2 regions of the Acidovorax lacteus genome follow, and region 1 is predicted to be linked to the other one. Evidence: predicted binding sites of a transcription regulator. Region 1 holds the regulator's gene; the other holds the start of a gene.
What was found. The regulator HrcA, encoded in region 1, represses chaperone genes, less so after heat shock. The targets are predictions, from matches to a motif close to TTAGCACTCNNNNNNNNNGAGTGCTAA.

Region 1 (4,612 bases):
ATGCGCACAGAGGAGATGCACCTCATCGCAGAAGCGGGGGTGGCCGCGCATTGGCTCTACAAGGCGCAAGACAGCGAAGGCACACCATCGGAACGGCTGGGAACCAAGTGGCTGCAGTCGCTGCTGGACATCCAGAACGAGACACGCGACGCAGCCGAATTCTGGGACCACGTCAAGGTCGATCTGTTCCCCGATGCTGTGTACGTGTTCACACCGAAAAGTCAGATCATGGCGCTGCCCCGCGGCGCGACGGTCGTGGATTTCGCCTATGCCATCCACAGCAACGTGGGAGACCGCACGACAGCGGCCAAGATCAACAACGAGCTGGTCCCGTTGCGCACCGAGCTGAAAAACGGGGACGTCGTCGAAATCGTCACAGACCCCGTCTCATCTCCCAACCCAGCCTGGCTGGGCTTTGTGCGCACAGGGCGGGCTCGCTCGAAAATCCGGCACTACCTCAAGACACTGGCTCAGACCGAGTCGGAAGGCCTGGGTGAAAAGCTGCTGCTGCAAGCCCTTCGAGCCGAAGGGCTGGGCCAACTGCCTCAGCAGTCAGCAGAGAACCAAGGCCTATGGGAAAAACTGTTGCGCTTTACAGGCAACAGGTCGCGCAGCGAGCTCATGACCGATATCGGTCTGGGCAAGCGCATCGCCAGCATCGTGGCCAAGCGCCTGGTCGTGCTGATGGCAGAACAGGGCATGCGCCCCGATGCGCTGCTCATGACGCGTGAGCGCTATACCTCGCACGAGACCGTCTCGCAGGGGGCCGTGACTCTGGATGGCAGCGAGAACGCTTCGGTACAGTATGCCTCCTGCTGCCGCCCAGTGCCTGGAGACGCCATCCTTGGCTACCTTGGCCGAGGTGAAGGCCTGGTGGTTCACAACGCCGAGTGCAACGTAGCACGCCGGCTGCAGCACAAGGACAGCGAGCGCTTTATTGCAGTCGACTGGTCCGACGACCCTACACGACTGTTTGAAACCGGGATCGCCGTGACAGTCACCAACGGCAAGGGTGTGCTCGCGCGCGTCGCCGCCGAACTGGCACATTCCGAAGCCGATATCACGCATGTGGACATGGACGAAGAGGGAGCGCTGGATACCACAGAGCTGCGGTTCGTGATCGCGGTGCGCGATGCTGCGCATGCGGAAAACGCGCTACGTAACCTGCGTCGCACCCAAGCCGTCTTGAGCGCCAAGCGGCGCCTCCCCACGGGTTAGCGACACAGCGTGCGCTTCAAAGCGCACGGATCAGGACGGAGCCCCCGGGTAGCGTACCTCCAGAATCTCCAGCGATCGGACCCCGCCGGGCGTGGGCAACAGTACTTCGTCGCCAACCCGGCCTTTGAGCAGCACTCGCGCCACTGGAGAGATCCAGCTCACCTCCCCGCAGTGGCTGTCTGCCTCGTCAATGCCCATGATGGTGACGGTTCGCTCGTCACCCAAGTCGTCTGTGTATGTGACGGTCGCACCGAAAAACACCTGGTCGCTCCCGTAGTGCACAGACGGATCAACCACCTCGGCAACTTCCAGCCGCTTGGTCAGAAACCGAATACGCCGATCGATTTCACGCAAACGCTTCTTGCCGTACAGGTAATCGCCGTTTTCCGAGCGGTCTCCATTGCTCGCTGCCCAATGCACCACGTCCACAATGCGCGGACGCTCGTTGTCGATCAGGTCCAATAGTTCCGCCCGCAACCGGGCATAGCCGGCAGGTGTCATGTAGTTCTTGGCACCCTGCGGCAATGAAGGAAGCCCGACATCGTCCTCGTCATCGGCGCCACCGTCGTTTTCCCGGGTGAAGGCTTTGCTCATACGCAACAGTGACAAAAGCACTACAGATCGCAATATGGAAAAAGCCCTGACACCATTCGATGTCAGGGCTTACCATTTGGTGCGGCTGGCAGGAATCGAACCCACGACCCCTTGGTTCGTAGCCAAGTACTCTATCCAGCTGAGCTACAGCCGCCAAGACTTGAATTGTAGCACAGTTTTTCGAAGTTTTTTCAATCAACTGGCTAGGCTTCTGTTTTCACATCCACCCGCTCAAGCAAGCCTCAAATTATAGCGCAGTTTTCTGCCTCAAGAAGCCACCTGGTAGGGCGTGCTGGACTTGAACCAGCGACCAAAGGATTATGAGTCCTCTGCTCTGACCAACTGAGCTAACGCCCCGAGTGCCACTCGAGAGCCCTATTGTAGGCTGCGACGGGGCATCCAAGCCCCTCAACGCCTATGGCTCAAGGCGTTGGATACCAGCTTCGAGGTGATATCGACAATCTGGATCATGCGGTCATACGCCATGCGAGTGGGGCCTATAACGCCCAGAGTTCCGACCACCTTACCGTCCACTTCATAGGGAGCGCTCACCACGGAGAGTTCCTCGAACGGAACCACCTGACTCTCACCGCCGATGAAGATACGTACGCCTTCGGCTTCGTGAGACCGTTCCAGCAAACGCAGGATCTGAGTCTTCTGTTCAAACAGATCAAACGCGCGACGCAGATTCCCCATATCGCTGGAGAAATCACTCACTGCAAGCAGGTTGCGCTCGCCGGAGATGACCACGTCTTCCTGCGCCTCATGCAACACCTCGGCGCCGACATGCACTGCCGCCTGCATCAAGGCGGCCACCTCGCCGCGCAACTGATCCAACTCATGCTTGACCCGCTCCCGAACCAAGTCCATGTCCAACCCTGCGTAGTGGGTGTTCAGATAGTTGGAGGCCTCGACAAGCTGACTGGCCGCATAGTCGGTGTCCGTGAAGATGACTCGGTTCTGCACATCACCTTCAGGTGACACGATGATCACCAGCAAACGGCGCTCCGATAGCCTCAGAAACTCGATGTGGCGGAACACGGAACTGCGCCGCGGGGCCATCACGACGCCAACGAACTGAGACAGGTTCGACAAAAGCTGCGCCGCATTGGCGATCACCTTCTGGGGTTGCTCCGGCGGCAGTTCCAGCGTCGGCAAAGCGTCCCGCTGCACTGTCAGCATCGTGTCCACAAACAGCCGATAGCCGCGCACGGTAGGGATGCGTCCCGCGGAAGTGTGCGGGCTGACGATCAGCCCCAACTCCTCCAGATCCGCCATCACGTTGCGTATCGTGGCAGGTGAGAGGTCAAGCCCAGACGCCCTCGACAAGGTGCGCGACCCCACCGGCTGTCCTTCAGCGATGTAGCGCTCGACCAGAGCTTTGAGCAACAACTTGGCGCGGTCATCGAGCATGGATTCATTTTAATGATGTAATTTCGCGATGCCCCCTCTATTCCGACGCGTCGCACTCATCGGGAAATACCAGCCAGTTGCAGCCGGTGGCACCGCCCGCAGCGCTGTCGACACACTGGACCATATCGCGCACTTCCTCATGGACCAAGGCTGCGAGGTTGTGCTCGAAGCCGAGACGGCGGCGAATACTGGCCTCCCCCACTACCCAGTGGCAGACGTGGACGGCATCGGCCGAGAGTGTGATTTGGGCTTGGTTGTCGGCGGTGATGGCACCATGCTGGGCATTGCCCGCCGGCTTGCTCGCCATGGAACCCCGCTGATTGGAATCAACCAAGGCCGTCTCGGGTTCATCACAGACATTCCCCTTGACGGCTTCGCCGCGATATTGCCGCCGATGCTGCACGGTGAGTATGAGGAGGAATCCAGACCCCTGATGCGTGCGCACGTGGTGCGCGATGGCGAGGTCGTCTTCGAGGCCTTGGCCATGAACGACGTGGTCGTCAATCGTGGCGCGACCTCCGGCATGGTGGAACTGCGTGTGGAAGTGGGCGGGCAACTACTGGCCAATCAACGCGCTGACGGGCTGATCGTCGCATCGCCGACCGGTTCCACAGCATACGCATTGTCGGCGGGTGGCCCCATGCTGCATCCGTCGATACCCGGCTGGGTACTGGTCCCGATCGCGCCACATACCTTGTCCAATCGGCCGATCGTGCTCTCCGATGCTATGGAGGTTGCTATCGAAATTGTGAGCGGCCGAGATGTGAGCGCCAATTTCGATATGCAATCACTTGCATCCTTGCTGCACGGTGATCGAATTCATGTCACGCGGTCCGACTACTGCGTGCGTTTTTTACACCCGCGCGGCTGGAACTACTTCGCCACGTTGCGAAAAAAGCTGCGCTGGAATGAAGGAGGATCTTGATCGTGGCGCTGCGACGCATCGAACTGCGCGACTTCGTCATTGTGGAAAGGCTCAGCCTGGAACTGCAGCCAGGATTCACCGCCTTGACCGGAGAAACCGGCGCAGGCAAATCGATCCTCATTGACGCGCTGCAATTGGCACTTGGCGCGCGCGCAGATGCAGGTGTGGTGCGCGATGGTGCTGAGCGCGCCGACATCGCAGCCGAGTTCGATACGCCTACAGGTCTCGCACCATGGTTGGAAGATGCGGGCTTTGACCGGACCGAAACCACCCTCGTTCGCCGAAGCATTGACCGTCAGGGGCGCAGCCGCGCATGGATTAACGGCAGCGCAGCCACCGCGGCTCAGCTGCGCGAACTGGGCGAGCAGATGCTCGATGTGCACGGCCAGCATGCCTGGCAAAGCCTGGTGCGGCCCGATGCGATTGCGGCACTGCTCGATGCTTATGCCAAGGTGTCAACAA
Region 2 (4,612 bases), 120 kb from region 1:
AGGGCATCGACGCACGCATGAAGCGTACAGCCTGGCGGCCAACGGCCAAGGGCGAGCTGTCGAACGCGCAGACCCTGGTTTTTTCTGCTGCGCTGTGTGTGGGGGGCTCTGCACTGCTGTACTTTGCGGTGAACCCGCTGACCATGTGGCTGACCTTTGCCACCTTTGTGGGTTACGCTGTGATCTACACCGTGGTGCTCAAGCCGCTGACGCCGCAGAACATCGTGATCGGAGGCGCTTCGGGGGCCATGCCACCAGTGCTCGGCTGGGCAGCAGTGACGGGCGAGGTGGCACCTGAGGCACTGATCCTGTTTCTCATCATCTTCCTCTGGACACCGCCGCACTTCTGGGCCCTGGCGCTGTACCGTGTGGAGGACTATCGCAAGTCGGGCCTTCCGATGCTTCCGGTGACCCATGGCAACGAATTCACCCGCCTGCAGGTGTTTCTCTACACCCTGATCCTGTTCGCCGGGTGTCTGATGCCGTTCATCTTTGGCATGAGCTCCTGGCTGTATCTCGCAGCAGCTGTCATTCTGAGCGGCGGTTTCTGCGCCTATGGATTTGCGCTCTGGCGTTCGTATTCCGACGCATTGGCACGCAAGACCTTCCGTTTTTCTCTGATCCATCTGAGCGCACTGTTCGCCGCGCTGCTACTGGATCATTACTTGTTGTGACGCCCATGCTAAGACGTAACCTCATCCGCACCGCAGGAGCCGCTGCGTTGGTGGCTGCCGCCGGAATGCTGGCGGCGTGCGGCGAGAAGAAGGCCGAGTTCAGGGGGATTGATATCACCGGAGCCGACTATGCGAAGGATTTTCCACTGACAGATCACAATGGACAGCGGCGGACAATTGCCGACTTTCGTGGCAAGGTGGTGGTGGTGTTCTTCGGATTTACGCAGTGCCCGGACGTCTGTCCGACCTCCATGCTGGAGCTGGCTGAAGTCAAACGCCAACTAGGCGCCGAGGGTGACCGGCTGCAGGGCATCTTCATCACCGTCGATCCCGAGCGCGACACGCCGCAGGTGCTTAAGGAGTACATGGGCAATTTCGATCCGAGCTTCCTCGCGCTGCGTGGCGAGCCGGAGCAACTCGCGGCGGTCGCCAAGGACTTCAAGATTTACTACAAGAAGGTCGACGGCAAGACGCCCACGAGCTACACCATGGATCATTCGGCTGGCAGCTATGTGTACGACCCATCGGGGCGCCTTCGCGTGTACCACCGCTATGGAACTGGCGTTCAGGTACTAGGCGAAGACGTGCGCACCTTGCTGCGCGAGGCGGGCTGACCGAGCCCGGCCTCGTGAGCGGTGCCACGAGCTGGCCGATGCCCGCGGCATTCGCGGCCCATGTAGCGAGCCAAGTCTCGTTAAGCTATTCCGCCTTGATGCCACGCATGGCGATGATGCCGCCGAGCAGGTTGGTATCGGCCTTGATGCGGTTGCTCAGGCCTTCAGGCGACGTGGCTGCGACCTGCCAGCCTTGCTGGAAGAGCTTGGCACGGATTTCATCAGTGCGGATGATGTTCACGAGCATCGCGGACAACCGCTCGCGCAAGGCCGCGGGCATGGTGGAGGGCGCAGCAAAAGCGTTCCAGATCTCGAGGCTGAAGCCGCGAATGCCCGCCTCGCTCAGTGGCGGCAAGTCGGGCGCGAGCGGGCTGCGCCCCGTGGATGTGACCCCGATGCCACGCAGCTTGCCTGAGCGGATCTGCGCCTGTGCAAGAGCGGGCGGCAGCAGGGCCATCTGCAATTGCCCCCCGAGCATGGCGGTGGCCACCTGTGGATAGCCGGGGTATGGGACATGGACTGGATTGATGTTGCTGCGTGACTTGAGCAGCTCTGTGCCGATGTGGCCCACGGTACCAACGCCAGGGGTACCGTAGCTCCATTTGTCACCCGCGTTGCGAGCCAGGGTGAAGAAGTCTTGGCCCGTGGTCTGCGGCGTGATGCCGGGCAGATTGGTGGGCACAGTGAGTACCAGCGGCGAGGTTCCGACCAGAGTCAGTGGCGCCAGATCTTTTTGTGGGTCGTACGGCACCGCAGGATTCAACAACTTGGCAATTGTGAGGTTGCCGTTGATCATCAGGCCGATGGTGTGGTTGTCTCTGGCCTTGGACACCGCATCGGCACCGATGTTGCCGCCCGCGCCCACGCGGTTTTCCACCACCACCGGCTGGCCCAGTGCCTTGGAAAGCGGTTCTGCGATCGTGCGGGCGGTCAGGTCGGGCGACGAGCCAGCCGGAAAGCCCACGATGATACGCAGTGGCTTACTGGGCCAGACCTCAGCGTTGGCGGCTGCTTTGGATTGGGCCCAGCCAGCCACCGGAGCGCCGGTAGCCAGCAAGGCTGCGGCCAGGGCGGTGCGTCGGGACATCGGTTGCGACATGCGTGCTCCTTGCAGGGATCGACAAAGGACGAGAAAAGAGGGGGCGTTGAACGCGGTCCGATGCTCGCAAAAAAGGCCCTCAAAGGGCCTCGGCTTGGCAGACCGCTAGCAGGCGATGTTAACGCGCAACATCGGCCGCGCAGCGTCAAGCGTACTCAACGAGTGCCTTCTTCATCTTCTTCATGGCCGCTGCCTCGATCTGGCGGATACGCTCGGCACTTACGCCGTACACGGCGGCCAGTTCGTGCAGCGTCATGCCGCCCGAGCCATCATCGTTCACTTTGAGCCAGCGCTCTTCCACGATACGGCGGCTGCGGTCGTCGAGCGTGGCCAAGGCGGTCGCAATACCGTCGGAGGCCAGCAGGTCACGCTGGCGCGACTCGATCATCGACGTTGGTTCGTGCGAGGCATCGGCCAGGTAGGCGATCGGGCCGAAGGCCTGTTCGCCGTCGTCGCCGGGACTTGGATCGAGCAGCACGTCGCCGCCTGCCATGCGCGTTTCCATCTCGATGACGTCTTCGCGCTTCACATTGAGCTGCGCTGCGACCGAGTCGATTTCATGCTCGGACAGGGTATCGCGGGGGCTCAGACCCTCGGCGCCAGCATCAGCCTTGAAGCCCTGTTTCATCGAGCGAAGATTGAAAAACAGTTTACGTTGCGCCTTGGTGGTAGCCACCTTGACCATGCGCCAGTTCTTCAAGATGTACTCGTGGATCTCTGCCTTGATCCAGTGCATGGCGTAGCTGACCAAGCGCACGCCTTGGTCGGGGTCGAAGCGCTTGACCGCCTTCATCAGGCCGACATTGCCTTCCTGGATCAGGTCACCGTGCGGCAGGCCGTATCCCAGGTACTGGCGCGAGATCGACACCACCAAGCGCAGGTGCGACATCACAAGCCGCCCGGCGGCGTCTAGGTCGTTGTGCTCTTTCAGCCGGCGCGCATACTGTTGCTCCTCCTCGGCGGTGAGCATGGGCAGGCGATTGACGGCGGAAATGTAGGCGTCCAGATTGCCCAGCGGCGGCACCAGCGCCCACGGGTTGGCGGGGGCGATGCTCGTGCTGGAGGCGAGGGTGGAAGTGGGCATTCGACGCATCCTTTCTGGACTGTGGAGCAATGTTAGCACTCTCTGGGAGTGAGTGCTAAGACCAAAAGTTCCGACCCCAGACTGCGTGATTATTGGCGCTCAGGATAGGTTTGGCCGAATGGATCGGCGATCGCTTGCCTATGAGCGAAGCGGCACTGTGACCAAGCTTTCGTCGCACCGCATCTTGGATTGGCAGCACCATGCCACCCGAAGGCACCAGAGGGCGAGAGGTTGGATCGCGCCAAGGTCCCACCACGCCGCGCTCGGTCATTCGCTGGCCGTCTGAAATCTCTGTGATTGGCACTGCATTCACCAGGAAACAGTTCTGAATACGGATGCTTTGCCCGGCTTCATGGGTGTGCGGTGCTCTATGCAGGTCAGATGAGTGCAGCAATGTAGGCCCAGCGCATGATAGGCCTCCTAGATGATAAATATGAAATTTTGTCTTCAATCGCTTTGGCGTAGGCGAAGAGGTTTTCGTTGTTAAAAGATTTTATAAATGACCCAAGTGCAATCTTTTGACGTCTTAAGTGATAGTATTGATTCCCGTCGATGGTGTTAATTTATCATTTGCAAGGCTGAATCGAAGGAGTCCATGATGTCCTTGGTGAGACGACAAAGCGATGCTGGTGCTGCACTTGCTGCGCAGTCCATGCCACATGTGGGCCGACAGGTCAGTAAAGATGCAGAAGCCCAGCGCAAGAGAGCACGGACCCTTGCCAAGCAGCAGCAGGCCTCCGAGCGAGTGGCCAGTGCGGCGACCCAGCTGTCTGCTGGTGTGAACGAAGCAGCCTCTGCCGCGGAAGAGCTCAAGCGTGCGACGGACCAGATCGCCAGCGGCGCCGAGGAGGCCTCCGGCGCAGCCCAGGAGTCCCTCGCAGCCATCACCCAGATCAGCACATCCATCACCCGACAGCTCGACTCAGCGCAGCATGCCCAGCAAAGTGCGCAGGCCATGCAGCAGATGAGTTCCCGTCTCAACGACGAGGTGCGGGCGACCATCAGCAACGTGGGTGTGGCGGCGCAACGCCAGGCCGAGTCCGTCAAGATGGTGGCGGAGTTGGAGCGGCAGGCCTCGAGCATCGGCGACATCGTCAAGGCTGTGGCTCGTATTGCGGATCAGACCAATTTGCTGGCTCTG

Region 2: rpoH (RNA polymerase sigma factor RpoH) is a predicted target of HrcA. The motif match lies at 3,504-3,530, and genes of this name have one in related genera.

Annotation. Positions count from the first base shown of each region.
Region 1 is NZ_BAABEX010000011.1:155,085-159,696, reverse strand. Features, by position in the region: gene ABD866_RS09155 (RelA/SpoT family protein) at 1-1,218, shown strand, start outside; gene greB (transcription elongation factor GreB) at 1,249-1,812, opposite strand; tRNA gene ABD866_RS09145 (tRNA-Arg) at 1,890-1,966, opposite strand; tRNA gene ABD866_RS09140 (tRNA-Ile) at 2,093-2,169, opposite strand; gene hrcA (heat-inducible transcriptional repressor HrcA) at 2,221-3,225, opposite strand; gene ABD866_RS09130 (NAD kinase) at 3,254-4,150, shown strand; gene recN (DNA repair protein RecN) at 4,153-4,612, shown strand, end outside.
Region 2 is NZ_BAABEX010000011.1:33,060-37,671, forward strand. Features, by position in the region: gene cyoE (heme o synthase) at 1-674, shown strand, start outside; gene ABD866_RS08540 (SCO family protein) at 680-1,288, shown strand; gene ABD866_RS08545 (Bug family tripartite tricarboxylate transporter substrate binding protein) at 1,374-2,387, opposite strand; gene rpoH (RNA polymerase sigma factor RpoH) at 2,533-3,471, opposite strand; gene ABD866_RS08555 (methyl-accepting chemotaxis protein) at 4,067-4,612, shown strand, end outside.